Regions from separate parts of the Roseibium sp. HPY-6 genome, predicted to be linked through region 1. Evidence: predicted binding sites of a transcription regulator. Region 1 holds the regulator's gene; each other region holds the start of a gene.
The links. The regulator PhoB, encoded in region 1, activates phosphate uptake and scavenging genes when phosphate is short. The targets are predictions, from matches to a motif close to TGTCATNNANCTGTCAT.

Region 2: a site for PhoB is predicted at 4,796-4,812, ahead of ABVF61_RS05600 (choice-of-anchor I family protein). Genes of this name have one in related genera too.
Region 3: a site for PhoB is predicted at 4,870-4,886, ahead of ABVF61_RS17510 (BtaA family protein). Genes of this name have one in related genera too.

Annotation. Positions count from the first base shown of each region.
Region 1 covers NZ_JBEWCD010000002.1:1,428,457-1,438,392, forward strand. Annotated here, with positions in the region: gene ABVF61_RS17985 (substrate-binding domain-containing protein) at 1-256, shown strand, start outside; gene pstC (phosphate ABC transporter permease subunit PstC) at 338-1,810, shown strand; gene pstA (phosphate ABC transporter permease PstA) at 1,810-3,159, shown strand; gene pstB (phosphate ABC transporter ATP-binding protein PstB) at 3,171-3,968, shown strand; gene phoU (phosphate signaling complex protein PhoU) at 4,000-4,698, shown strand; gene phoB (phosphate regulon transcriptional regulator PhoB) at 4,769-5,467, shown strand; gene ABVF61_RS18015 (GcrA family cell cycle regulator) at 5,568-6,104, opposite strand; gene ABVF61_RS18020 (aspartate aminotransferase family protein) at 6,632-7,831, shown strand; gene argF (ornithine carbamoyltransferase) at 7,828-8,757, shown strand; gene ABVF61_RS18030 (Hsp33 family molecular chaperone) at 8,770-9,744, shown strand; gene ABVF61_RS18035 (efflux RND transporter periplasmic adaptor subunit) at 9,922-9,936, shown strand, end outside.
Region 2 covers NZ_JBEWCD010000001.1:1,159,587-1,169,522, forward strand. Annotated here, with positions in the region: gene ABVF61_RS05570 (branched-chain amino acid ABC transporter permease) at 1-195, shown strand, start outside; gene ABVF61_RS05575 (branched-chain amino acid ABC transporter permease) at 192-1,214, shown strand; gene kce (3,5-dioxohexanoate:acetyl-CoA acetone transferase) at 1,224-2,162, shown strand; gene ABVF61_RS05585 (glutathione S-transferase family protein) at 2,186-2,998, shown strand; gene ABVF61_RS05590 (RNA polymerase sigma factor) at 3,040-3,519, opposite strand; gene ABVF61_RS05595 (hypothetical protein) at 3,965-4,330, shown strand; gene ABVF61_RS05600 (choice-of-anchor I family protein) at 4,986-9,936, shown strand, end outside.
Region 3 covers NZ_JBEWCD010000002.1:1,319,554-1,329,489, forward strand. Annotated here, with positions in the region: gene ABVF61_RS17485 (tyrosine phosphatase family protein) at 1-67, opposite strand, end outside; gene ABVF61_RS17490 (YfbR-like 5'-deoxynucleotidase) at 123-785, opposite strand; gene ygfZ (CAF17-like 4Fe-4S cluster assembly/insertion protein YgfZ) at 810-1,700, opposite strand; gene ABVF61_RS17500 (dihydroorotase) at 1,877-3,208, shown strand; gene ABVF61_RS17505 (L,D-transpeptidase) at 3,572-4,783, shown strand; gene ABVF61_RS17510 (BtaA family protein) at 4,940-6,202, shown strand; gene ABVF61_RS17515 (class I SAM-dependent methyltransferase) at 6,223-6,876, shown strand; gene ABVF61_RS17520 (tetratricopeptide repeat protein) at 6,937-9,936, opposite strand, start outside.

The DNA.
Region 1 (9,936 bases):
AGTCGCCACCATGAGCGGCATTGCTCCGTCCACCGAGACGATCGCTTCCGGCGAGTATCCGGTTTCCCGTCCGCTGTACTTCTATATCAAGAAGGCACATATCGGCGTGATCCCGGGCCTGAAAGAGTACGCTCAGTTCTTCATCGCTGACGAAATTGCTGGTCCGCAGGGCCCGCTGGCTCAGTATGGCCTGGTATCCGATCCGGAACTGGCAGCTGTTCAGGCGTCCGTCGCCAACGAAGAGACAATGAAGTAATCGAGCCCTCGCTCGATCGACGGGGCGGCATATTCCGCCGCCCCTTTTCTTTTCGATTTTCGTTTTTATCCGGGGGAGCAAATGCCTTTGTTCTGGCTCATCTTGATCGTGCTTGCCATCGCTGGGGTGGGGTACGTTCTGGGGCGGTCGCGGGCCATGTCCAGTGCTGGGGGAGAGCTGTCAGCTCTGCATTCCCTACCGTCCTATTACGGGGCAAACGTAGCAATGAAGGTGGTTGTCCCTGCCTTTCTGCTCCTCATTGTATGGCTGCTCGCGCAGCCATTTTACGTTAACAACGTCATTTCCGGTATGATCCCTGAAACGTCGATCGCAGAAGGATCGTCCCGCGGGCTTGTTCTTGCCGAGGTACGCCGCGCTGCGAGAGGCCTCGACAACGCTGTTGCAACGGGCGCGATGACCGAGCAATTCGCGCGCAATGCCCGTGCCGACTTCGCGGACATAAGCACGCGTCTCAGAGATGCTGGGCAGATCGTTACATCCGAGATCACGCAGCCGATCCTACGGGCCGCACAGCGGTATCGCATTCTGAATGCGACCGGCAATCTGATCATGTCGATTGCGGTCATTCTGGTCGCACTTTTCGCGGCATTCTGGGCTATCCGGGAAACCAATGCCGAGTTCAGGGCGCGAAACGTCGTTGAACAGGGCGTCAAGGCAATCCTCATTGCGGCGGCGTCTATCGCCATCCTGACCACCATCGGGATCGTGTTGTCTCTGGTGTTCAACACCTGGGAGTTTTTCAGACTATATCCCGCCTCCGACTTCTTCTTCGGCCTGACTTGGTCGCCGAGTTTCTCCGGGCGCGGAAGCTCGTCCCAGCTTGGCATCCTGCCGCTGCTCTGGGGCACCCTCTATATTTCGATCGTCGCGCTCCTCGTTGCCGTCCCGATCGGCCTTTTCGCGGCGGTATACCTGTCCGAATACGCAGGACCCAAGGTGCGCGCCGTCGCCAAGCCGCTGCTTGAGGTGCTGGCCGGTATCCCGACAATCGTTTATGGCCTTTTCGCGCTTCTGACCGTAGGCCCGCTGCTCTTGTCCGTCTTTGGTAATGAGGGCCTCGGAATCATGCAGGCGGGAACGGCGGTCATGACCGCGGGCCTCGTCATGGGTATCATGCTGATCCCGTTTGTGAGCTCGCTGTCGGACGACATCATCAACGCTGTGCCCCAGGCAATGCGCGACGGGTCCTACGGTCTTGGAGCAACCAAGTCCGAAACGGTGCGCCAGGTAATCCTGCCGGCGGCGCTTCCCGGGATCGTGGGTGCGATCCTGCTGGCGGCCTCACGTGCGATCGGTGAAACGATGATCGTGGTCCTCGGTGCCGGTGCGGCTGCGCGCCTCAGCCTCAATCCGTTCGAGGCCATGACAACCGTCACCGCCAAGATCGTCAGTCAGCTGACCGGAGATGCAGACTTTGCGTCGCCTGTCGCGCTGGTTGCCTTCGCGCTTGGCATGACACTCTTCGTGATAACCCTGGGTCTCAATATTGTCGCACTCTATATCGTGCGCAAATACCGGGAGCAGTATGACTGATGACCGACGCAACACTTCCTCCCGAGACATCCGCATCGCCGGCGAAAGCTCCGATGCAGCCGAAGTCGCTCTACGCGCTTGATGATCTGACACGCAAACGCAACGCTGCTGAGAAGCGCTTTCAGGCTTACGGCATTGGAGCGATTGCGATCGGGCTGTTCTTTCTTGTCGTTTTGGCCTACGCGATCATCTCGCAGGGATTTCCGGCTTTCTCGCGCACGGTCGTTGAAGTTGAGTTCACTCTGACGCAGGAACAGTACGACGCTGCCGAAGGCACGCTGTTCAAGACAAGGGCCTACGAGGAAATCTTCATCAATGCGCTGACCGGCCAGCTCCAGGAAAGCGGTATTGAAACACCCGTGGAACCCGAAGCCATCGAGCGCATCGTCGGCAAGCCGGGTGGTACGATCCGCGAGTTTTTCCGGGAAAATGAGGACCAACTGGGCCAACCGGTCAGGTTCGACCTTGCAGCATCCTCAAGGGTAGACGGTTATATGAGCGGTCGTATCACCCGTGAAGGCATGACCGACAGCCGCTTTCTGATGAAATCGGATCTGGACGTCGTTGATAATCTTGTCGAGGCTGGCGTCATCAAGACCGTTTTTAACTGGCCTTTCATCACCGGTGCGGACGCCGGTGTGGACAATGCCGCAGCGGCGGGCATCGGCGCTTCGGTGATCGGGTCTTTCTTCATGATGCTGGTGGTTCTGTTTTTGTCGCTTCCGATAGGCGTGGCCGCCTCCATCTATCTTGAAGAATTCGCACCGCAGAACAGGTTCACGGATCTGATTGAGGTGAATATCTCGAACCTGGCGGCCGTTCCTTCTATCGTTTTCGGTATTCTGGGTCTGGCGGTCTTCATCCAGTTCATGCATTTGCCTCAATCTGCGCCGCTGGTCGGCGGCTTGGTCCTGACGCTGATGACGCTGCCGACGATCATTATCTCCACGCGCGCTTCGCTGAAGGCGGTTCCGCCAAGCATCCGGGACGCAGCACTCGGTGTTGGCGCTTCCAAGATGCAGGCGATCTTCCATCACGTGCTGCCGCTGGCGATGCCCGGCATTCTGACCGGAACCATTATCGGGCTGGCACAGGCACTGGGCGAAACGGCACCGCTGCTTCTGATCGGTATGGTCGGGTTCGTCGCGCGCGGTTACCCGGATGGCTTCATCGCCGGCTTCACCGAGCCGAATTCGGCAATGCCTGCACAGATCTACACCTGGGCGGCGCGGTCCGATCTCGCGTTTACTGAGAAAGCTTGGGGTGGAATTATCGTCCTCCTGATCTTCCTCCTCTCAATGAACATTCTCGCGATCATCCTGCGCCGCAGGTTTGAACGCCGCTGGTAAGGATTGATGCGATGAACGAGATGCCGAGTATTGAACAGGCGAACGAAATGACCGAGAGCAAAATATCCGCAAACAAGGTTCAGGTCTTTTATGGCGATACACATGCCATCAAGGACGTGGACATTGAAATCCAACCGCGTTCGGTGACGTCTTTCATCGGCCCGTCCGGCTGCGGCAAGTCGACCTTCCTGCGCACGATCAACCGCATGAACGACACGATTGATATCTGCCGCGTGGAAGGATCGATCAAGATCGACAACGAAGATATCTACGACCCCAAAGTCGATCCGGTGCAGCTTCGGGCGAAGGTCGGGATGGTTTTCCAGAAACCGAACCCGTTCCCGAAGTCGATCTACGACAACATCGCCTATGGTCCGCGTATCCACGGTCTCGCCCGCAATAAGGCGGAACTCGACGACATAGTGTCCTCGAGCCTCCAGAAAGCCGGCCTTTGGGAAGAGGTGAAAAATCGTCTGGACGAGCCCGGAACGGGAATGTCCGGTGGGCAGCAGCAACGTCTGTGCATCGCGCGCGCCATTGCGGTCAGCCCGGAAGTGATCCTGATGGACGAACCTTGCTCGGCCCTTGACCCGATTGCCACGGCAAAGGTCGAGGAGTTGATCGATGAGCTGCGTGAGAATTACACCATTGTCATCGTGACGCATTCCATGCAGCAGGCGGCGCGTGTTTCTCAGCGTACAGCTTTTTTCCACCTGGGTATTCTGGTTGAAGAAGGTCCGACGGAGGACATCTTCACAAATCCGAAAGACAAGCGCACTCAGGATTACATTACTGGCCGCTTCGGCTAAGCGGTTTTCCGAAATCGGAAAGGGACACAGGATGTCTGAACACATTGTCTCGGCATATGACGAGGAACTGACGGAAATGGCCGGTAAGGTCGCCGAAATGGGTGGCCTCGCGGAACGCGCCTTTGCCGACGCGGTCGCAGCTCTTGTTTCTCAGGATCACGAACTCGCCAAGACCACTGTCGCAAACGACGAACGGCTCGATACGCTGCACCAGGCGGTTGAGGCAAAATTGATCGAAATGATCGCGCGCCGTCAGCCCATGGGGCAGGACCTTCGCGAAATCACCGCGGCAAGCCGCATCGCCAACGATCTTGAGCGAGTTGGTGATCTGGCGAAAAACGTCGCCAAGCGCGCGATTGCGATCGACAGCAATCTGCAATCGAAGAAGCTGGCGATCGGCGTTGAACACATGACGGAACTCGCGCTCGGCCAGCTAAAGCTGGTACTCGACGCCTACACGCAACGCGACGCGGAAGCAGCTCGCCGGGTGCAGGAGGCCGATGCTGAAGTCGACGCCATCTACACGTCCCTGTTCCGTGAACTGCTGACTTATATGATGGAAGATCCGCGCGTGATCACTCAATGCGTGCACCTGTTGTTCTGCGCCAAGAACATCGAGCGCATCGGTGACCATGCAACCAATATTGCGGAAAACGTCTACTACATGGTCACCGGCGAACGGCTTCCCGAAGACCGTGAAAAGCTTGATGAAACAACAAGTGCTGGCTAAGCACTGAAAGACTGCGGGACTCTTTCGGCCGGCATGCGTGTGCCGGCCGGTAATATCGGAGCGTGAACGAATGCCGAAAGTGCTGATCGTTGAAGACGAAGAACCGCTCAGCCTTCTCTTGAGATACAATTTGGAAGCGGAAGGGTACCAGGTCGAATCCTGTGTCCGTGGAGACGAAGCCGAAATCCGCCTGCGGGAGAGCCTGCCGGATCTGCTCCTGCTGGACTGGATGCTTCCCGGGCTCTCCGGAATTGAACTGTGCCGGCGCCTGCGGGCACGGGAAGACACCGAACGTTTGCCGATCATTATGCTCACGGCGCGCGGCGAGGAAGCAGAACGTATCCGCGGTCTGTCGACTGGTGCCGATGACTATGTCGTAAAGCCTTTTTCGGTCCCCGAGCTCATGGCAAGGGTGCGCGCAATCCTGCGCCGAGCGAGTCCGGAAGTCGTCTCCACGATGCTCAGGTCCGGTGACATTGAACTCGACCGTGAAACCCACCGTGTTCGCCGTAACACCAAGGAAATACACCTGGGGCCGACCGAGTTCCGGCTTCTTGAGTTCCTGATGACTTCCCCGGGCCGCGTGTTCTCGCGTGAACAGCTTCTGGACGGTGTCTGGGGTCACGATGTTTATGTCGATGAACGTACGGTGGATGTTCATGTTGGCAGGCTGCGCAAGGCGCTCAACAAGGGCAAGGCGAAGGATCCGATCCGGACCGTGCGTGGCGCAGGCTACGCCTTCAATGACCAGTTCTCGATTGCCAGCTGACAGGTTCTCGCGGGCAATACTTAACCGAAACCCGACGGACTTTTTGTCCAAAACAAAAAACCCGCCACAAAGGCGGGTTTTTCAATGGTTGAGGAAAATATCAGGAGGCCTGCGCAACCGTCTTTCGCTCGCGGCGCCGGTCAGCAACAGGCTGATAAGCGATCTTGCAGTGATATGCACAATAAGGAACGCCAGCATCGGAAACGCGGCCACAGAAATAGAAATCGTCCGTCGCAGGATCACCGATCGGCCACTTACAGGTCCGCTCAGTCAGCGTAAGGATCGTTGCGCGCTGAGAAATCGGAATGACCATCTCGGGCATGGGTTCCAACTCAGGCTTGATATCAGCGACAGGTGCAGGTGACGTGTCCACCTTGAGTGCCGTAGCTCCGATCATCTGCGGTTGCTGCACAGGTTTCTTTGGTGCTGCTCCTGCAGCGGGGCTGGCGGTGCGCGGCCGGCGCGGCTTTGCGCTGGAACTTGAGGTCTTTGCACGTCCGGAAAGCCCGAGCCGGTGCACCTTGCCGATCACGGCGTTGCGGGTCACACCCCCGAGTTCGCCTGCGATCTGACTTGCACTCAGGCCTTCGCTCCAAAGTTTCTTGAGCAGTTCAACCCGTTCGTTCGTCCAACTCATTGCCCGCACCCTTTAGTTCGGCCATTTGGCCATTAACCTCGTGTCAGACATGCTCTAGCATGCCTAATTTTGGCATATCTTGTGCCTCTTGGTGATGTGCCGCACGAGATCTCGTGTTTGATGAGCCAGAGGTTACAATAACGTTAATTTGTGAGGCAACCGCTTCACCCAAACCAGTTGGGGATGAGCGGACTTTTCCCCAGTTATGGTAAGGCCTTCCAGCGTTTCACGAAACGTGACTTTAAGTGCCGGCAGCAGCATTTCCATTGACAGCCAACGGTACGCGCGGTGTATAAGCATCTTGCGACGTGCCGCCTCATCGGGGCGGCACGTTGCGTTTTGGCTTGTCCGCACTCGTGAAGCGCACCGGATCAAACGGGCTCGTTTCCCGGGCAAGTGCCGCAACAGGAAACGGGAAATATCGGCCTGGGCGGTTTGGCGTTCGAGCTTGATCGATGACACCATGTAGAGAGCATTTCACCTGCCTTCAAAAGGAGGCTGGGTGCTCTGAGGAGTAAAAAGAGGTTATGTCCGCGACTGCGCTGTTTGGAAACTATGCAAGATCAAATCTGACATTTGATCATGGGGAAGGTGTCTGGCTGGTTACCAAGGACGGCCGACGATTCCTCGATTGCGGTTCCGGCATCGCAGTGAATTCCTGCGGGCACGGCCATCCGCATCTGGTCAAGACGCTTCAGGAGCAGGCAGCCAAACTCTGGCACGTCTCCAACCTTCATCAGATCCCGGACGGCGAACGTCTGGCACAGCGCCTCGTTGAGGCGACATTTGCCGACAGGGTGCTGTTTGTAAATTCGGGTGCAGAGGCGATGGAAGCTGCGATTAAATGCGCGCGGCGGTATCACTATGACAACAACGAACCCGATCGCTATCAGATCGTGACCTTCGAGGGAGCGTTCCACGGCCGGACCCTTGGAACGATTGCGGCCGGCGGCCAGGCGAAATACCTGGAAGGGTTTGGTCCCAAGGCACCGGGTTTCGACCAGGTCCCGGCAGGAGACCTGGATGCGCTCAAGGCGGTCATAGGCCCGCACACGGCGGCGCTTGCAATTGAACCGATCCAGGGTGAAGGCGGCATTCGTGAAATCCAACCGGAATTCCTGCGCGCGCTGAGGCAGCTTTGCGACGACAACGGCATCTTGCTGATCTTCGACGAGATCCAGACGGGTGTTGGACGCACTGGAAAACTCTTCGCCTACCAATGGGCCGGTGTGAGCCCGGACATCATGGCCGTCGCAAAGGGCATCGGTGGCGGCTTTCCAATGGGAGCGTGCCTAGCAACCGAGCGAACCGCTTCGGCTCTCGCTCCCGGGACCCATGGCACCACCTTCGGCGGCAACCCGCTGGCCATGACGGTTGGCAATGCGGTCCTTGATGTTGTTTTGGCGGACGGGTTTCTCGAAGAGGTGCAGAAAAAGGGCCTCAGCTTCAAGCAGAAACTGGCAGGGCTCGTCGACAGCCACCCAAAGGTACTGGATCAGGTGCGCGGCACGGGTCTCATGCTGGGGCTCAGATGCGTTGTGCCGGCAGCGGAATACGTGTCCGCGGCGCGAGACGCTGGACTGCTGGCCGTTCCAGCTGGTGACAACGTCGTGCGTATCATGCCGCCTTTGACAATGACCGAAGACGAAATCTCTGTGGCACTGGAACGCCTGGAGCAGGCAGCGATCGCGGTTGAGGCAAAGCTTGTGGAAGGAGCGGCCGAATGACTGCCAACGCCGCTTACCGGAACTTTCTGGACCTCACCGACTTCGAGGGAGATGAACTGCGCGCTATTCTGGATACAGCGCGCAGGATCAAGGCGTCGCGAAACGGTGTCCGCCGGGGCGAGGGACCGCTCGCCGGCAAGATACTTGCGATGATTTTTGAACAGCCTTCCACCCGTACGCGGATTTCGTTCGATGTCGGAATGCGCGAGCTTGGCGGTGAGACGCTGATGCTCACCGGCGCGGAAATGCAGCTTGGCCGTGGTGAAAGCATTGGTGACACGGCCAAGGTCCTGTCGCGGTTTGTTGATGCCATCATGATCCGCATTCTCGATCATGGCGAATTGAACGAGCTTGCCGAGCACGCGACTGTCCCGGTGATCAACGGGCTCACGAAAGTCTCGCATCCCTGTCAGATAATGGCGGACCTGATGACCTTCGAAGAGCATCGCGGGTCAATCAGCGGCAAAAGCATTGCCTGGACCGGCGACAGCAACAATGTGCTGGCGTCCTGGGTACACGCCGCGCCACGACTGGACTTCGAAATGCGGATCGCGACGCCGGGCGAACTGGCGCCGCCCCAGGAGCTGATCGACACGGCTCGCGCAAAGGGTGGTTCCATTTTGGTCACGACAGACCCATATGAGGCGGTCAAGGGAACCGATTGCGTGATTACGGATTGCTGGGTGTCCATGGGCGACGACGATTCACAGTCCCGTCACAACCTCCTCAGCACGTACCAGGTAAACAATCGTCTGATGGCCGAGGCAAACAGCGACGCTATCTTTATGCATTGTCTTCCGGCGCATCGCGGCGAGGAGGTTACCTCCGAAGTCATGGATGGTCCCAATTCCGTGGTTTTTGACGAAGCCGAGAACAGGCTCCATGCCCAAAAGGGCATTCTTGCCTGGTGTTTCGGCAAAGGTTGAGGCATAGCCGACGTGGCACTGAATCTTGAAGAACTGGGTATCGCGCCCGCAGGGCTGGACGCTGTCCGGCCCTTTGCCGTGGAAGAACTGGATGTACGTGGCCGGGCGGTCGCGTTCGGTCCTGTTCTGGAGAGCATTCTGGGACGGCATGACTATCCCGAACCGGTTTCCCGCCTGCTTGCGGAAGCAATTGTGCTCACGGGCTTGCTTGGAACGTCGCTGAAGTTCGACGGTCGTTTCACCCTGCAGACCCAAACCGAGGGTCCGGTATCGATGCTGGTCGTCGATTTCGCATCCCCCGATGCGATCCGCGCCTGCGCGACATTCGACGCTGACCGCGTAGAAACCCTGGCGAAGGCAGGCAAGGCAACGCCGGAGGCATTGCTGGGGCACGGACACCTGGCCATGACCATTGATCAGGGCCAGCACATGCAGCGATATCAGGGCTTGGTGGAGCTCGATGGCATATCGCTGGAAGAAGTAGCGCGCCGTTACTTCGAACGCTCAGAGCAGATTCCGACCGAGATCCGCCTTGGTGTCGGCGAGCTCTATACGCGCCGAGAAGGTGAGGGCCATGCCAAAACCTGGACAGCTGGCGGTATTTTGATCCAGTTCTTGCCGGAAGCACCTGAGCGCTTGCGTCAGGCGGACATCGATCCGGGAGACGCTCCGGAAGGAACGCTGCCGCATGAGGTCGAGGAAGATGACGCCTGGGTGGAGGCAAAGTTTCTGGTCGACACCGTAAAGGATGTCGAGCTGACCGATCCGGAAGTCAGTGTCGAAATGCTGCTGTTCCGGTTGTTCCACGAACGCGGCGTGCGCCTGTTCGACGCGCAGCCCCTGTCAGACAAATGCCGTTGTTCACGGGAAAAAATCGAAGGTGTTCTTGCCGGGTTCCGGGAAGACGAAATCGCGGACATGACCGTGGATGGCAAGATCGTTGTGACCTGCGAGTTCTGTAATGCCAAATACGAATTTGAGGCGTGATTGCGTCAAAATTCGCGATTTTGGCTGTTCAGACATATTCCGTTACAATTTTCAGGGTGCGTTTTGGCACTTCGGGACGTATCCGGGTCTTGAATTTCGCAGTGCGAAGTAAATCTTATCCCCATGCATGATAGTCTTTAGCCCGAACAATATTTGGTAGCCCCGGAACGCTGAAACATGTTGCAGTCTTTG
Region 2 (9,936 bases), on a different contig from region 1:
TTCGGATTTGAAGCCGTGATCATTGGCGGTTTGGGCAATCTGTGGGGCACGCTGATCGGCGGCATCATTCTCGGTGTCAGCCAGAACATCGGCGCCCAGATCAACCCGGGCTGGCAGCTTCTGGCCGGCCACATCGCCTTCCTGATCGTGCTCGCGGTAAAGCCACGCGGCCTGTTTCCACGGATTGACGGATGAACGCGCAAACCTACACCATTTCAAGGTCTTCCCGGGCAAGCAGAACCGCAGCTGTTCTCGGCGTGGTGTGCCTTGTGGCACTGATCGCAGCTCCCTGGTGGGCCGGCAGGGCTGACATGCGGCTGATGAGCGAGATCTTCCTCTATCTGTCGCTGGCCTGCCTGTGGAACCTGCTTGCCGGATATGCGGGTCTCGTCAGCGTTGGACAACAGGCCTTTGTCGGTTTCGGCGGCTATATGCTGTTCGCGCTCGCGATTTTTGCCGGACTGTCTCCGCTCGCCGCAATCCCGCTAGCGGGCCTGCTCGGGGCTTTGGTGGCCGTCCCCGTCGCCTTCCTCATTTTCCGCCTGCGCGGCGCCTATTTTGCGATCGGCACCTGGGTGATTGCTGAAGTCTTTCGGCTAAGTTTTGCGCAGGTGTCCGCGCTTGGTGGCGGATCCGGCACTAGCCTTCCGGTCGCTATCGTCCGCTCCATGGCCTCCAGTCGTTCCATGCGCGAGGCAACCACCTATTGGCTCGCGCTGGGCATGGCGGTCATCGTGCTGGCGGCCATCTACCTGCTCCTGCGTTCGCGTAACGGACTTGCGCTGACCGCGATCCGCGACAGTGAAACCGCATCCAACAGTTTCGGCATTGATATCTGGCGCCATAAATTCGTCGTCTACGTCATCACCGCCGGACTGACGGCCTCGACCGGCGCCCTGATATTCCTTCAGAAGCTGAGGATTTCGCCGGACGCCGCATTCAGCGTGAACGACTGGACGGCATTCGTCATCTTCATTGTTGTCATTGGCGGCATAGGCACGCTTGAAGGACCCATCATCGGCGTGATCGTTTTCTTTCTGCTGCGCGAAACGCTCGCCGATCTTGGCACCACCTATCTCCTGATCCTTGGGCTCGTTGCTATCGTCGTGATGCTCAAGGCACCTCAAGGCATCTGGGGTTTTGTCAGGGCCAGAACCGGGCTCGAACTATTCCCCCTCTCCAGGCAGGTCGAAAAACAAAAATCGGATGATTAGGAGGCGGCATTGGCTCGCAAAAAGAAAAAAACGATCATAACTTGCGCCGTAACAGGGGCGATCCATACGCCCACCATGTCAGACGCACTTCCCTTTACCGCCGAAGACATAGCCGATCAGGCCATCGAAGCCGCCAAGGCAGGCGCGTCCATTTTGCACCTGCATGCGCGCAACCCGGAAAATGGCTCGGTTTCCATTGCACCGGACCATTTCAAGGCCTTCCTGCCGGTAATCAAGCAGGCGACGGACGCGGTCGTGAACGTTTCCACCGGCGGCAGTCTGGTCAACACCATGGAAGAACGCATCGCGCCGGCCAAATGGGCGTCGCCTGAAATGTGTTCTTTGAACATGGGATCGATGAACTTCTCCTTCCATCCGATCGCCGACCGGATCAAAGAGTACAAATACGACTGGGAAGAAGCCTATATCCGCAATTCGGAGGGTTATATTTTCCGCAATACCTTTGCCGATATCCGTTATGTAGCAACCGAGCTCGGAGGCGCGCACGGCGTAAAGTTCGAACACGAGTGCTACGATGTCGGGCATCTTTACAATCTGAAATTCTGTATGGATGCCGGGTTGTTCAAAGCACCCGTTTTTATCCAGTTCATTTTCGGCATCCTTGGTGGCATCGGCCCCGACATCGACAACCTAATTTTCATGAAGCGGACGGCCGACAGGTTGTTCGGCGATGACTATCAGTGGTCGGTCCTCGGCGCCGGCGGCGCGCAGATGCCGTTTGCGACAACCGCGAGTCAGATGGGTGGCAACCTGAGGGTCGGTCTGGAAGACAGTCTCATGATCGCCCGCGGTCAGTTGGCGAAATCCAACGCCGAACAGGTCACCAAGATCCGGCGGATTGTCGAGGATCTTGGCTGCGAAGTTGCCACGGCCGACGAGGCACGGGAAATGCTCGACCTCAAAGGCGGCGACCGGGTCGCATTCTGAGCGTATCAAGGAGAAAGGACACCATGCCTGAGATTGAACCGGGAGACCGGAGCCTTAAAGATCTTCAGGGCCTGCACCTGTGGCACGCACCGATGTCGAGCTGTTCGCAGAGGGTGCGCATCGTGCTTGCCGAGACCGGCAAGGACTACACCAGCCATCTGATCGATCTGGCAAAGGACGAGCATGCGACGCCCGAATACCACGCGATCCATCCGAATGGCCTGGTCCCGGCGTTTGTCGACAATGGACGTCTTTTCATAGAAAGCGTCGACATCATTCAGCAGATTGCAGGTTCTGCCTCGGAGCTTTCCGCTTCTGCATCCGCCGAGCTTCTGGCGATGGCCGACGATGCGCAGGCAGATCTGAAGCTGGCGACATTCGAGTTTCTGTTTCGCGGCGTTGAAAGAAGCGACAAAGAAAGTTTTGATGCCTTTCAGCAGAAGCACCGGAACGAGTGGCTGAAGCAGTTTCGCCGGGACTTCGCATCAGGATTTGAAAAATCGAGAATAGACGCAGTGGTAACCCGCACGGACAAGGCTTTCAAACGGCTCGATGATCTGTTGAGCGATGGCCGCAGGTTCTTGTCAGGAAATACATTTGGTTTGGCTGACATCGCCTGGATGCCGAATGTCCACCGGTTCAGTCTTATGGGCTGGCCGTTTGAACGCACGCCTCATCTGAAAGCCTGGTTTGAAAGATTTTCTGAACGTCAAAGCTACAAGGAAGCGCTTCTTGACTGGCAGAATGAGGTCTTGACGGGCGCGTTTGCTGACTACACATCGCAGCGCCGGTCCGAAGGTACCGATATCCGCACCTTCGGAAGTCTTGGCAGCTGAATGCAGCCGCCCCGACCGTTGTCTTGGACTTTCCGCGTCTGTCAGGCTGCCAGAGCCTGGCGTGCGCGTGAAAGGCGGCTCTTGACGGTTCCCACAGCGACGCCCATCTGGCTGGCGATCTGGTCGTGGGACATGTCGGAAAAAACACAAAGCTCAAGAACGTCCCGTTCTTCGGGCCGTAGACCTTCGATACCTTTGGCGACATCGCCAAGTTCAACGTGCTTTTCCTGTGCAGGTGCAAACTGAGCGTCCTGGTACCACTCCTCGATCGGAACGTGATGCCCCCTGCGCTCGACTTTGCGGAACTCATCCAGCTGGGCATTGCGCACAATGGCGAAGAGCCAGCTCCTAAGCTTCGTCCCGGCAACATACTGATGCTTGTTCCTTAGGGCGCGCTCGAGCGCGGTCTGCATCAAATCGTCAGCGGCTTCAGAGGAATTGGAAATGGATCTGGCAAAACGCCACAGATGCGGGATCTCGGATTGCAGGTCTTTTGCAAAGCGATCTTCATGACGGGTCATCTCGCCCTCCCTGGTGACTGTTTCGATGACCCGCATCTAATGATTATCATCAGCGTGTTTTAGATATTTCAAAGGAAGTTCATGACGAGTTGATAGTTCGCGATGAACTACACCGATCACGCGTCACTCTACGCAAATGTTACTTGTAGTGATCTTCAAAAATCCAACATCCCTAACATCCGGATTTGAAAGCAATATTTTTTGTTTTCCGGGGCGACGACACTCAACTTCAACGCCAATGGCGACATCAAGATATAAAATCACAAAATAAAGTAAAATTTGAAGAGTGATAAATATCACAAAATATATTTCTCAAAGAAATCGCCATAAAATTCAAAAAACGATCTAATTTTTTTATTTATATTATAAAGCGTAAACTTTTTTCTAAAAATTTCGGAACCAACATCTCTATCAGACGTTCTTATGCTGTAATCGAGATGCAGACATGAAACATCAGATCGGCATCTCTTCCATTCTGGAATACTCAACAAGGAGAATTATTATGCGTACAAACAAAAAAGTCATCTCTTCCCTGATCGCCGCTGTCTTTGCTTCCGGTGCGTTCGTCGGTACAGCCAACGCGATCGACTTTGGCGGCCTTTATGGCGACTCCAACGGTTCTGAGCCGGTGTTCTTCACCAACAGCCAGCGCAACGTCAACAGCAGCCAGCTTCGCTCTGCAAATCGTGGTGTGAAAACTGACGCCGGTGTCTTCGCCGACTATGCAGACCAGGCATATGGCGATCTCAATGGCAACACTCCGGTTTCTGTTCGCCGCCAGCAGGCTGACAACGCACGCGCACTTCGTTGAACCAACTAAGTCACAGCGGGTGCACACGTTGCAGTCCGCGACTTCCGAATGGCCATAGGGCCACCAATTGACAGCATAACCCTTTGGAAAGCTGTCGACCAAAGAAAGGGCCACGCACCGCGCGTGGCCTTTCTTTTTTGCCTCGTTCGAATTGCGCGGCCTAAAGCGCAAACGCGCGCTGAGACCGACGGACTCCGACAAAACACGTGTCTCAAGGCCTCAATTCCAGTCCCAAATTTAGTCGTCTAATCACATTGATTTCTATCAGCGCTCTATTGAGACCCACGTGAAACCTGAAGGTCAATCATGCTCATTCTCGTGCCAATACCACCGCTCAGGCGACCCTAGCGTACAGATTGCCCAATTGGGGATTGGAACTAAAAACGCATCAATATGAGTTAAGGAATTGATCTAAATTACGAAAAAAATTAGCACCCTAAGCATCAAATCGCTTCTGATTTTTTCTGTCATTAACCATTCATTAACTTGTCAAAAAACGCTGTTACGACCCGCAGCCTACGCTTTTTTGGGGATCAAACGAGTTATTTTTAGGTGGCTTTTTTCCTTTTTTTACAAACTTCCACCCGTCAGAGTCACTCGCAGATTGCATCCCCTCCGACAGAATTACGCTCAAATTTAGGGGTGAGGGACAATTATGAGTTATCACTACGGGTCAGATGGGTCGCTAATCAAAGCAAACGGCAAAGACGAAGAAACGAGTGAGAATCAAAAAGCGCTCGAAGAAGCAATCGAAAAACTGAATTCGAATATGTCCAGCTACTCGAGTTCACAGTCACTTAGCCAGACATCGCCGTTCAGTGAAACATCCAGCCTGTTCAACGAACTCACGAGCCCAGAAATCACGCGAAAAAAGGCAGATTACTCGAGCGTAGCCGAAGGTATCTACGTGCGTCTCGATCAGGACTGGGGCACGGCGCTTTCCAACAAGTCCCTTGGCTGGATCCCTCTCACACAAGGCATTGCGAACGATACCGTCGAGCACGATGATCTTGATGGAATACGCAAGGTTACGGGAACTCATTTCACCGACCTTATCGTCGGTGATGGACAAAACAACGTTATCAAAGGCCGCGGTGGTGATGACTTGATCAATGGCCTGGACGGCAACGACAAGCTCTTCGGCGGCAAAGGCAATGATAAGCAATTCGGCGGAAGAGGTGACGACCGCGCCAAAGGCGGCAAGGGTGACGACTTCTCCGATGGCGGCGAAGGCATCGATACGCTCGTTTTCTCCGGAAATCTTGCTGACTACGAAATCGATCTGGTTGCAGGAACGGTCCGAGACTTGCGAAACAACAAGGACGGTACCGACACTTACGTCAATTTCGAATTTCTGGAATTCAGGGATCAATCGATCAGCGCCGTTGCTCCTTCGCCGGAAGTGTTCACGCTTGAGCTTCTTCATTTTGCCGATCAGGAAGCCAATGCCGCAACGATCAACAACATCGACAACCTGTCCGGTGTTCTGAACGCCTTGCGCGCCGAAGACCTCGGCGACGATGGGGTCGCCGACAACACCCTCACGCTCAGCTCCGGTGACGCGATTATTCCGGGCCTGTTCTTCGATGCATCCGCGGCCGTTTTCGGATCACAGGGCATCGCCGACATCCAGATCCAGAATGAGCTGGGCGTTCAGGCCATCGCCCTCGGCAACCACGAATTCGATCTGGGCACCGGATTGCTTGCCGGGCTGATCGACGGTTCCGCGGCGGGCGGCTTTACAGGCAGCGAGTTTGTCGGAACGGATCTGGAAGGTGCCGACTTTGCCGGCGCCCTCTTCCCGTATCTCTCCACAAACCTGGACTTCTCCACCGATCCGAACCTGGCGCCGCTGGCAACCGCAGGCGGTCAGGACACGGCGACGCTCCAGAATGTGGTCACCTCGTCTTCCATTTCCGACGTCAATGGCGAGAAGATTGCCATCATCGGTGCGACTGTTCCGACGATCCGCTCCATCTCAAGCCCCGGCGATGACCTCGGCATTTCCCCGGCCTGGGCCAGCGGCACACCGACGGACGAGGAACTGGATGCCCTCGCGGCCATCATCCAGGCCGAAGTGAACCAGCTCCTAAGCGACAATCCGGACCTCAACAAGGTCATCCTGCTGAGCCACATGCAGCAGATCAGCATCGAACAATCGCTTGCCGCACGGTTGGAGAATGTCGACATTATCGTTGCCGGCGGCTCCAACACCCGCCTCTTCGACGACAATGACCGTATCCGCGACGGCGACAGCGATCAGGGCGAGTACCCGCAGTTCATCACCAATGCCGGCGGCACCACGACGGCCGTCGTGAACACGGATGGCAACTACAAGTATGTCGGCCGCCTGGTTGTCGACTTCGATGCAGACGGCAACATCATTGCCGACAGCTACGACGAAGACGTCTCCGGTGCCTATGCCACCGATGACCAGGGCGTGGCGGACCTCAATGCCGAAGGCTTGATCGACCCGGAAATCGACGCCATCACGGATGCCATCCAGGCGCAGATCGTGGCAACCGAGTCGAACGTGTTCGGCGTGTCGGACGTGTTCCTGAACGGCAACCGCTCGGGCACGTTCACCCCGGACGATCCGGACGGCGTGCGCACCCAGGAAACCAATCTCGGTAACCTGACCGCAGACGCAAACCTGGCCTATGCCAACGAGATCATCGCGGCTGAAGGCCTCGGCGAAGACGTTGTCATCTCCATCAAGAACGGTGGCGGCATCCGCGCCAATATCGGCCAGATTGTCGTACCTGCTGGCGGTACCGAAGCGGTGCGTGTGGCGAACGAAGAGATCGTCGACGGCGACGGCAATGTGGTCAAGCCGGAAGGCGGCATCAGCCAGAACGACATTGCAACAACTCTGGCCTTCAACAACGGCCTGACGCTGCTCGATATCAACAAGGAAGAAATCAAGGCATTCCTGGAAGGCGCTGTCAGCGCGCTGCCGGACGGCGTGTCCGGCGGCTTCCCGCAGATCTCTGGCCTGAAGTTCTCATTCGACGAGACACAGACCGCGCAGACCTATGACCAGGACGGCAACATTGCGACCCCGGGCGAGCGTGTCATCAATGCAGGCATCTTCGACAACGACGGCAACCTGATCTCTGCCATCGTCCGGGACGGCCAGATTGTCGGTGATCCGGCAGAAAGCTTCCGGATCGTAACGCTGAACTTCCTCGCCAACGCTGGCGACGAGATCCTGTCGAGCCTATCCAACCCGAACCGGGTGGATCTGATCGACCTCGATGCCGACGGCGCCGATGACGAAGCCTTCACAGGCGACGCCACCTTTGCCGCTGACGGATCGGAACAGGACGCCCTGGCCGAATATCTCTTCGACAACTTCAATCCGGAAGAAGGCGGCTCCGCCTTTAACGAAGCCGACACGGGCCCCGTTGACGACGAGCGCATCCAAAACCTCACATTCCGAGAAGACACAGTCTTCGAAGGGATCGTGTTCGACGATGAAGAGGATCTGGAAGCCGCCATTGTCGCGGAGTTTGAAGGTGACAGCGGCGATCCGGATGACCCGGAAGGCGCATCCGAGGTGGTCGCACATGAAGACGGGCTGCTTTATGTCACCAATGGCGCCAATGACCGCATCGACATTTTCGACATCGCCAGCAACACATTGGCAAACACGATACCGTTGGGCGGTCTTGACGGATACGACGGCGTTCAGTCCGTTGCAGTCAAAAACGGTCTTGTGGCAGCGGCCATCTCGCGCGCTCCGGTGGAAGAAACGAACTTTGGTGTGACCAAGCTGGTCGAACAGCCGGGTTTTGTGGCTGTATTCAACGCGTCAACACTCGCGTTGATCACCACTGTCGACGTCGGCAACCTGCCCGACATGCTCACATTCAACAATGACGGCACCATGCTGCTGGTTGCGGGCGAAGGCCAGTTCAACGAAGACAGCATTGATGACGGTGTTGCGGCCAACCCGCTCGGCACCATCGCTCTCATCGATGTCAGCGACTTCTCGGCACACATTCTCGACTTTACCCAGTTTAACGGCTTCGAGGATGCGGCACGTGCAGGAGGCATTCGCATTCAGGAAGGTGTCGATTTCGCCGAGGACGTCGAACCCGAATATATCGCGGTTAGCGCCGACGGAACGACCGCCTTCGTCTCCCTGCAGGAGAACAACGCGATCGCCAAGGTCGATCTTGCGACCAAAACGATCGTCGATGTCTTCGACCTGGGCGTAACGGACTACAGTCAAATTGCCCTAGACCCGTTGGACGATGGCAACATCAACATCCGGACTTTCGATAATCTTGTCGGCTTCCGCATGCCGGATGCCATCGCCACGGCGGAAATAGGCGGCCAAACCTATGTCCTGACCGCGAATGAAGGCGACAGCCGTGACTTCGACGAGGACCGTGTCTTCGATCTGGCACAGGACGGCCTGATCGACCCGACCGTTCAGCAACAGCTGATCGACTCCGGTCAGTTGGACCTGTCCAACGAGGACTTTGGCCTCGGACGCCTTGAGGTTTCGACATTGGATGGCGACACGGACGGCGACGGAGACATTGATGTGCTTCACACCTTCTCGTCGCGCTCGTTCTCGATTTTTGATGACGAAGGTAACCTGGTCTTCGACAGCGGGTCCGAGTTCGAAGAGATCATTGCCGAAATTGCGCCCGAGCGTTTCAATTCCGACGACGGCGACGACAGTGAGAACCGCTCGGACGCCAAAGGACCGGAACCGGAGGCCATCGTCACAGGTGTGGTTGATGGCAGCGTCTACGCCTTTATCGGCCTGGAGCGCGACAGCGGCATCATGATCTACAACATCGATGATCCGGCCAACGCGTCCTTTGTGGAATACATCCCGCCGCTGCATGTCGACAATGCGGGTCCGAACGACGTTGCACGTCATGGTCCGGAAACGATCGCGTTCATTCCAGCTGAGGAAAGCACGTCCGGCAACGCCCAGATCGCTGTCGCATACGAGATCTCCGGTACCACCATCGTCTATGACATCACGTCATCAGGTGAAACAGTACAGCCCCTTGTCATCAATGAGGTCTTGGGCAGTACCACGGGCCCTGACAGCGAGTACATCGAGCTCTTCGGAACCCCGGGTGAATCGCTTGCCGGTCTCAGCCTCATCGTTGTCGAAAGCGATGACCAGTCTTCCAACGGCACCATTGATCGCCAGTTCGACTTTGGTGAGGATGCGGTGATTGGTGAAAATGGCTTCTACCTCGTCGCCAACGAGCTCGCGGAAGCGACCTACAGCGTCGATGCCGACGACAACATCCCGGATAACTTCATCGAAAACAGCTCCTACACGATCGCTTTGGTCGAGACGGCGAGCATTACCGGATCAAGTGTGACCGGTTCGGAAGTCGTCATCGACACTGTCGGCGTGAGCGACGGCGAGGATGAGAGCTTCTTCGCCTTCAACGCGCCGGTCATTGGTCCGGACGGATCGTTCTTGCCGGCAGGTGTCGGCCGCATCACGGATGGTGTTGACACCGACACGGCTGCAGACTGGTCCATCCTGGACTTCAACAACAATCCGGAAATCAACACACCGACGCCCGGTCACGATGACAACGGCGGCGGCGGCGGTGCCGAAG
Region 3 (9,936 bases), 110 kb from region 1:
CAACGTATTTTGCACCGGTCGCAGCGACCGTATCGTTCAGTTTTGAAAGCGAGCAAACATGCAGCATGGCAGAACCAGATTATTCGTATCTGCCGGTAAACTAGGGGTATTTGCGGTGAAGGTCACGCTTTTGCGCGTTGCCTTTTATGGTTGTTCCCAGCTTCGCGCAGCTTTTCGATCGCCTCAAAGCGCTGCATGAACTTTTCCTGTGCCACGGCAACCGGCAACGGCTTCAATCCATAGTGCAAGTCACCATTCTTGCCGGGTGCAAAACCGCGCGGACGTCCGAATATCCTGCCGGCTTCGTCCCGGTCGAAACCTGCAAGTTCGACCGCCTCGAAATAGGCGCAGATAATGTCGGCGCGCTTGGCCAGCTTTTTGATCGCAGCCGGAATGTCAGCTGGCAGCCCGAAGCGCAGGTGGATAGCGGCTTGCAGGCGTGCCTCGACCGCCTTGTAGGCCTCTCCGATCACCGCCTTGAAGGGCGAGATCATATCGCCGATTACGTATTCAGGTGCATCGTGCAACAGGACGGCGAGCCGCCAGTCAGCGGAAAGGTCCGGTTTAAGCTTTAGAGCGATGTCTTCGACAATCAGACTGTGCTCGGCGACGGAAAATGCGTGATCGCCAAATGTCTGTCCGTTCCAGCGCGCCACCCGCGCGAGCCCGTGGGCAATATCGGAGATCTCGACATCGAGCGGCGATGGATCCAGCAGGTTGAGCCGCCGGCCGGAAAGCATGCGTTGCCAAGCGCGTGGTGTTTGGTCGGAAGGGCTTTGTGGCATGGGCAACAATCAAGATAGGCAGGTTCAGTCCGCGGCGATTTGCTCCGGCAGGGCAAACGTTGCCCAACTCGGGACCCTGATCTGGATTTCAGTATCACCACAGTGGAATGGGGTGCCGTTGTCCTTGGCTTGCGCCGCCTTGTCAAGACGCAGAAGCGCCAGGCCGATGTTGCGTCCATCGCCAGCGGTTGCCGAACCAAGTTCGCCAATTGATTTGCCACCTGCCATCACAGGCGTCCCTTTGACCGGCAAAGCGCTGGAAGCTTCAACAAGAACAAACCGCTTGCGCGCCGTGCCCCGGTGCTGAACTCTGGAAACGACTTCCTGGCCGACATAACAGCCCTTTGTGAAGGATACTCCACCGAGCTGGTCGAGGTCCGCATCATGCGGAAAGATATCGGAGTACGCGTAGTCCTTGAGACCCTCCGGCACACCAGACGCAATGCGGTGCGCGTCGTAATCCTCGAGACCGACCATTTCAACGGTGCCTTTTGCATTAAACAGATCTGCCGGTCCAACAGCGCGCTCACCAAGATCCGGTAGCCGCGGGTCAGCAACTTGCAACTGGGCGCCGTTGGCTGAAACCGTCCCGTCCCAGACTGCGTGGACACCGGTGTTGTCGCCAAGCAACTCCAGCTCAACTTTTGAGCGGAGCCTGTAGAACGTCAGGCGCTTGAGGAGATCATTCGCGGTTGAGGCCGGTGCGTCGAGAAGATACCCGTCCGGTACCTTGTAGATCAGAAAGTCGAAGAGGATTTTCCCTTGCGGGGTCAACAGAGCTGCGGAGGATGCCCCGTTTGCATCTGTATCTTCAAGGTCAGCGGTCACCAGATTCTGCAGAAAGTGATGCGCTTCCTCGCCTGCAACACGGATCAGGCTTCGGTCGCTGAGGTGGGCTGTTTTAACGGTCGGCACGAGAAGCTCCCGAAAAGCTGATTGAATAAAGCACAGGTCTATGCGGCGAAATAAGTCTTTTGCCGGGGCTCGGCAAGGCCATGATTTCCTGCTGGGCATCTGGTCCTTTTCAAATCGGGCGCGTATAAGCCGGGATACGACCGCCCCCATACGATTTCATTGCCGGAGGAAACCCCATGAACGACACCTATGACCTGATCCTGAAGGGTGCAGTCGTGGTCAATCAGGACGGCGAGGGACAACGTGATGTCGCAGTCAGGGACGGCAGGATTGCGGGGATAGGCACTTTCGATCCCGCGCAGGCAGGCGAGACGATTGACTGTACCGGACTTCATGTCCTGCCGGGGGTGCTGGATACCCAGGTTCACTTCCGCGAACCGGGCCTGGACCATAAGGAAGACCTTGAATCCGGGTCACGCGCGGCGGTCATGGGTGGCGTGACATCGGTGTTTGAAATGCCGAACACCAACCCGCTCACCACAAACGAAAGCGCCCTGGCCGACAAGGTTTCCCGGGGCCATCACAGGATGCACTGCGATTTTGCATTTTGGGTTGGCGGAACGCGGGAAAACGTGAAGGACATCCCGGATCTGGAGCGTTTACCTGCTGCGGCCGGGATCAAGGTGTTCATGGGGTCCTCGACCGGAGACCTACTGGTAGAGGACGACGACGGGGTCCGGGACATTCTGTCGGCCACCCGGCGCCGTGCAGCCTTTCATTCCGAAGACGAGTTCCGTCTTCGTGAACGTCAAGGCGAAAGGGTTGAAGGCGACCCGACTTCGCATCCGGTCTGGCGCGACGAGATTGCAGCGTTGCAGTGCACGCAGCGGCTTGTCAGCATTGCCCGCGAAACCGGTGCAAAGATCCATATTCTCCATCTTTCCACGGCTGAAGAAGTCGACTACCTGATCGATCACAAGGATGTCGCGTCGATCGAAGTAACACCTCACCACCTCACCTTGACGGACGAGGCTTATTTGCGGCTGGGGACACTCGTGCAAATGAACCCGCCTGTGCGTGCCGCCCGCCATTCCGAGCGTCTCTGGTGGGGACTGCAGCAGGGCATCCTTGATATATTCGGCTCCGACCACGCACCGCATCTACTGGAAGAAAAGCAGAAGCCCTACCCTGCGTCTCCCTCTGGCATGACAGGAGTTCAAACTCTTGTTCCCATCATGCTGGACCATGTGAATGCCGGTCGTTTGAGCCTCGCCAGGTTTGTCGATATGACAAGCGCCGGTCCCGCGCGCCTTTTCCAGACGTCTCGCAAGGGCCGGATCGCCGTTGGTTATGACGCTGACTTCACGGTTGTCGATCTCAAGCGGACCGAGACCATTCGCAACGACTGGATCGCATCGAAGTGTGGTTGGACCCCCTATGACGGCAAGTCAGTGACCGGTTGGCCTGTCGGCACCATCGTGCGCGGCCAGCGGGTGATGTGGGAAGGCGAACTCTCAACGCCTTCACGCGGTGAAGCGGTCGTCTTTCAGGATGGACTGAAGTCGTAAGGCAGTTTGCCGAATGCACAAAAAGTGCGGTTTGCCTTTGTGCCTGACGCTTTCAGCGACCGTTGTGTTTGATCTCTGGTAGCTCTCGTTCCGAGACGTGGAATCCAGTCGCGGCACCATGTCGGTGTGCACGACAATGCTCGTTCGAAACTGCCGGAATGCCTTCGATGTTGAAACCAATCCGTACAATTTGTGATGTGAATAACAGCAGGAAGCTGGCTAAGGTGCGAATGTCAAATTGCAAATGGGTGAGGGAAACCAACGGGTAACCGTGTTTCCTAACCTGATCTAAAAGGGTTTTAAGTAGAGTTTTCTGCGAGCTTTAAGGGTTTAGCGTTGGAGAGCTCAGGGATGTCGTCAAAAATGTTTCAAGTTATGCGTACCCGCGGAATGGGCCTTCTGGTAACCGCCGCACTCTTTTCAGCAGGTACAGTTTCAGCGGCTATCGCCCGCGACAATGCCTCAGATGAAGCCAAGGAACCGGCAAGAGAAGCCCCGCTTCACATGCTGGTGTCCATCAACGAACAAAAGATCAAGGTCTATCGCGGCCTCGACCTGATTGAAGTGTCGCCGATTTCTTCCGGAAAGCGCGGTCACAGCACGCCCACTGGCGTGTTCTCGATCCTGGAAAAGCGCCGAAAGCACTTTTCCAACCTTTACGACAATGCGCCGATGCCGTTCATGCAGCGGCTGACATGGTCCGGTATTGCGCTGCATGTTGGCAAGCTGCCCGGGTATCCTGCGTCGCATGGCTGCATCCGACTGCCGCGCGCCTTTGCAAAGTCGCTCTATTCCATGACGGAGCGCGGCATGCACGTCGTCGTAACGCGTGACGCTGCCAACCCGCAGTCTATCCGGCACGATATTCTGCCGCAGCCTTATGTCCCGGCAACGGAGATCGCCAGCCTGTCAGGTAAGACGATTGAGGCCGATCCTGCGCTGCGCGGAGCTATTCAGCCGGCTAACCTGCAGGCTGCATTGCCGGTCGTTCAGCCGGAAAATCCACACTTCGATCGCCCGCTGCGGATGATCATCACGCCGCAAAAGCTTCCGAGCAAGATGCGTGTACTGCAGCGCCTTCTCAATCAGATGGGCTACAATGCCGGTCCGGTTGACGGCGTCGTCGGTCGCAAGACACGTGCCGCGATCCGCCTTTACCAGGAGGGTGCCGACCTGCCGGTGACCGGCCAGATCACCGACGCCCTGGTTGCGCGTATCCATAAAGAGGCAGGATACGAAAAGCCGCACAATGCAATCCTGCGTGTCCGCCGCAAATTCTCGGACATCTATTCCGCACCGGTTTCGGTCAAGAATATCGATCAGGAAATCGGCACGCATGTCTACACGGCGCTTGATTTCGAACAGGGCGACAATTCCGTCGAGTGGATTGCCGTCTCAGCCGAAGGCGAGCGTGGTGGCCAATCGGACGATCTGCTGAACCGGATCGACATGCCGGAAAAGGTTGCCAAGGAGCTTTCCAAAATGCTCACGCCGGGAACGTCTTTGACGATCACGGACCGGAGCTTCAAGCGGAATACGGGTCTGGGTACGGACTTTGTCGTCATCACCCGGTAACGGTTTGCCCCCTGACATCAAAAGACGCCCCTCGCATATTGCGAGGGGTTTTTTATTATCCGGATAAGTGCACAATATCCCCTGAACGTCACCAAAATGTCGTCTCTGTAACGTATCGCAGGGCAGTTCATTCGCGCGGCGACTCGGGAGAAAAAAATGACGCAGAGCACGCTCACAGCTTCAAAAAAACGGCTAAGCAATGCGGTTCACCGCTCCGAGGCGACGTCCCGTGAAGGCATTCTTGAGCGTCTTTTCACTTTCGCATTCAAGGGTCTGGTTTACCCCCAGATCTGGGAAGACCCGGATGTGGACATGAAGGCACTGCGCCTGACGCCGGAATCGCGGATGATCACCATCGCATCCGGTGGCTGTAACGTGATGTCTTATCTCACTGCCAATCCGGCAGAGATTACCGCCGTCGATCTGAACCGCGCCCATGTCGCACTCGGCAGACTGAAACTTGCAGCCGCCAAACACTTCCCGAACTACGAAACCTTCTACCGTTTTTTCGGTGAGGCAGACGAAAAGGCTAACGTTGCCGCTTACAACCGTTTTCTCAAGGACAACCTGGATACAGACACCATCGCTTACTGGGAAGGCCGTGATCTCGCGAACTGGGGCCGCAAGCGCATAACGCTGTTTTCGCGGGATCTCTACCACCATGGCCTTCTGGGCTATTGCATCGGCGTCGGGCATCTGGTGGCGCGGCTTTACGGCATCGATCCCAAGCACATGGTCAAGACCCGCTCTTTGGAAGAGCAGCGTACATTCTTCGACACCGCTCTGGCTCCATTGTTTGACAAACGCCTGGTACGCTGGGCTACGTCGAAGAAAATGTCCCTCTATGGTCTCGGCATACCGCCTGCGCAATATGACGCGCTCGTTTCCGCCAATGCCGATGGCGATATGTCCTCAGTGCTCAAGGATCGCCTTGAAAAACTGGCCTGCGACTTTTCGATGAAAGACAACTATTTTGCCTGGCAGGCTTTCGGGCGGGGTTATGCGCCGCAGTCTGGCGAACCGGCTGGGGAATCCGGTCCCTTGCCGCCCTATCTGAAGCGGACGCACTTTGAGGAGATCCGGCAAAGGGCAGGCCGCGTCCGGGTACTCAATCGTAACTTTACGGAACATCTTCAGTCGACCGGCGACGACAGTCTGGATGCGTATGTTCTGCTTGATGCGCAGGACTGGATGACAGATGCGCAGCTGAACGCGCTGTGGTCCGAGATCACACGCACCGCACGCCCGGGTGGCAGGGTGGTCTTCCGGACTGCAGCTGAGCCGTCACTGCTTCCTGGCCGTGTTGCTGATGAAATCCTGAGCCGCTGGACCTATGAAGAAGAGGAAAGCCTGGAACTTGGCCGACAGGATCGTTCGTCGATTTATGGCGGTTTCCATCTCTACGTCTTCAACGGTTAAATCTCGGTACGGTAGCCACAATGAGTGAGGCGGTTGAAACAGCAAAGTTGATGGACGCGGTCTATCGGTACCAGCGCCATTTTTATGATTTCACTCGCAAATATTATCTTCTGGGCAGGGATCACCTCATCAGGCAACTGCAGCCGCCGCAAAACGGTCATGTGCTGGAACTGGGATGCGGGACCGGGCGCAATCTGATCGCGGCGGCAAAGCGTTATCCGGGGGTTCGGTTCTATGGCCTGGATATTTCTAGTCACATGCTGGAGACAGCGTCCCGAAACATCGCCAAAGCGGGTTTGAGCGAGCGCATTATTCTCATTCAGGGAGACGCTGCCGACCCGGCTGCGACGGAGCCGCTGGACGTTCCTGAATTCGACCGTGTTTTCTACTCCTACACGCTTTCAATGATCCCGATCTGGCGGGAGGCACTCTCGGCTGGCGCGGAGCGCCTGAATAAGAACGGACGCATCCATGTGGTCGATTTCGGACAGCAGGGTGGACTGCCGGGCTGGTTTGCGAAGCTTCTGTTCTCGTGGCTGAAGTCGTTTCATGTCACACCCCGCGCCGACCTTGAAACCGAATTGCGCCAACTGGCTGACAATACGAACGCGGAACTCGATTTCCGGCACCTTTATCGCGGGTATGCCGATTACGCCGAGATGCGAAAGCTGTAACGGCTGGAGTAAGGGATGACCCGGCCAGAACCTTCAAAACGTCACTACATCTTTCACCTGTCAGCTGCACGTCAGGTCGTCGCCGGCGCGCGGTTCACATTGGTCCGGCCAGCCCCGTTGCTGCCAGTATTCGAGTAGTCCGGTCTGCTCCACAAGGAACTTGAATTGCTCTTTGTCGCCAACCTTTTCGATGACGCTCCAGGGAACCGAATACGAAACGGCCGAACGCCTTAGGGTAAGTGCATAGTAGAGATAAGCTTCAAGAGCGAGATCCGGACCGCCGATCGTGTCCAGCAGGGTATACCCCATGAAGTTCTCATTCTTGTATTTCTGAAAAATCTCTTCCGGAGCATCTTTGCCGATCGAATCGATCATCTGCAAAACCTTGCTGCGCCAGTCAGCCTGGCACGTGTCGCACGCCTCGATCAGTGCTATCAACCTGTCGGTCTGTCCTGTCTTGATCATGTATCCGATGATGGCGCGCGCAATCGGCTCCTGCTGAGGCGTGTCCTTTTCGAAATAGCTGACCAGCGCTTCAGCATTCGCTTCACTGGGATCCGCAGCCCATTTGGCTTCAAGGAGCCGGAACTCAAAAACGCTGTTGAGCGGATCGGCTTCGGAGATGTACTCGGCCATTGCAATCGCCTGTTCATGCCGGCCCAGCATCGTCAACAATTCGGCGTAGTCTTCCAGAATGTCATAAGCGTCGGGTATCGTTTCCAGGGCGTCGCGATACATATCTTCGGCTTGCATCCATTGCCGGTTTCTTCGAAACGTGTTCGCCATTGCATATTGGACGAAAGGCAATTGCGGATTGAGTAGGTTGGCTCTCAGCGCAAATTCTTGCGATTGGGACAGCATCATTGGTGTCGAAACCGGTCGCCCGTTTTCGGTTTTGATGTAGTTGGGATAGACATTATAGACGAGCGAGAGAGCGGCCCATCCGGCCGCGAAGTCTGGATCGAGCCGAACCGCTTCGTTCAGAACGCCAGCCGCTTCCTTAAGCGCTTCACCGCGCTGCTGATAAAGCCCGATACCTTTCAAAAACAGCTCATAGGCTTCGCTGTTTGACGTGCGCCCCTCTTCAAGCGAGGCAGCGGTGATCTGCAGCGGCGTTTCAAGGGCGACGCCGACCTCAGACGCGATTTTTTCCTGGATCGAAAAGAGATCTTCGAGAGATTCGTCGAAGAAACCGGACCAGATCAGGAAGCCGTCTTCAGCCTTGACCAATTGTGCCTCGATGCGGAAGTCGTTGTTGATGGTTCTCACACTGCCTTCCAGAATGTAGTCGACACCCAGTGTCCTGCCGATGACGCGCAGATCTTCGTTTTTGTCCTTGAAACTGAACGACGACCTGAGACCGGGAACTCGGAACAGATTTGACCTTGCCAGAGTGCTCATGATCTCGATCGTCAACCCGTCGCTGAAACTGTCGGAATCTTCCGCTCGGCTGAGGTTTCGAAACGGCAATACGGCGATCGACACCTGGTCGCTTGTGACTGTTGTGTCCTGGGTAGCAGGGAAGACCCGATCATAAATCGGGCTGCCCACCGAGATCGTGAGAATGAGAAGCACGCCGATACCAAGCAGGTAGTTGAAGGCTATACCCGATTTCGATGGCCGTTCGTCCAGTCCGCTTTCGGCTGTTGTGCGCTGCAGGCCTGTGGGGCTGAGTTCATAGGCCCAGGCGAGAATGCAGGCGATTGGAAATCCAAGGGTGAGCAGCGTCGCAACAAGACTGTCCGTCCAGTCGGGCAGTCTCAAAGAGGCCTGCAAAACGAGGGCGACCTGCAGGCACAGCCAGGCAACAACGATATAGGCTGCCGCAGCCTTGACGACATGCCGCCGGCGCAGCTCTTCCATGAACGATCGCTTTTGGAGCGGTCCTCCGGACAGAGTATTTGTGTTTTCGGTTGTCGCTTTTGAGCGGGGGTCTGCACTTTGCTCATCATTTGCTGAGGGCGAGGAGGGCGGCACGCCCGTTGGGACCGGATCCGGTTTGCGTGGCGTGACCTGACCCACGCCAGTGTCGATCGAAAACGACATGCCGTCTTTGGGCCAGTCGATGCGGTTGAGTTGCAGATAATCCTTGAGACTGTAAGCCGCATAAACGAAAGCGATACGGCGCAGGCGCGGATCAATGTTCTTGTGTGCAAAATTCAGCCCTGCTGCGACCCGTGCCAGAAGGCACTGGCTTTCCATGAAGGAAAGACGGTCGGGTTCGTTTTTCTCGATCCAGTCATTGATACCACCTCGCAACGAGGTCACGATTTGCATGAGGCCGAGATCATCTGCCTGCAGGCCACGGCCCTGTTCATGCCGGTTGCGTCGGCTCAGCTGCTCGAACAGGGCTTCCCAATAGCCGGAGTTTTGCTGGTCCCGCGCAACGAGCAAGTACGAAAGCTCGAAATAGGCATGATCGAAAAAGAGAAACTGGTCTGACCCGTAGTCGGCCATATCGATTAGAAAATAGTCGAGCGAGCCCGGCTGCTCGTCGGAAACAAGCAAGTTCATACCGTGAAGATCGCCATGACAACGACCTTTCACAGCGCGGATTTGCAATCTGTCGTCGCCCTGGAAGGCACCGTCCGCAAACGCGAGCGGATTCGGATACCACTGCCCCTCGAATGTTATGGAGGGTGTAGCGGCATCAAGACCGCATTCACTGGTGAGAAACTGATGAATGCGCCCGCCGGACCCCGTGACCAGTCTGTACCCGAGCCAGGAGGCAAGCAGGTCCTGAGGCGAGTGGATCCCATCGCTCAGCCTGTAGTTCCCGTTCCACTTGGAAAAGAGGTCGGTCGACAGCTGCTTGATTACCGGCAGCTGCTCTTCGAATGCGACATTGGGCCATGGCGAAGCATATTCCAGACCACGGCCGGCAATGGTCAACAAAATGGCAAACTGATTGTCGTGTTCGACGGAAAACAGAAGTTTTGGCAAATGCTCCTGAGCAAATTCAGGAGCGTCGGCAATCGCCTGGGACAGCAGTTTTGGTTCCGGTTGGCCGCCATGAACCGGGTCCCAGGCCCTGTCCAGTTTGAGGATAGCCTGTCCGGT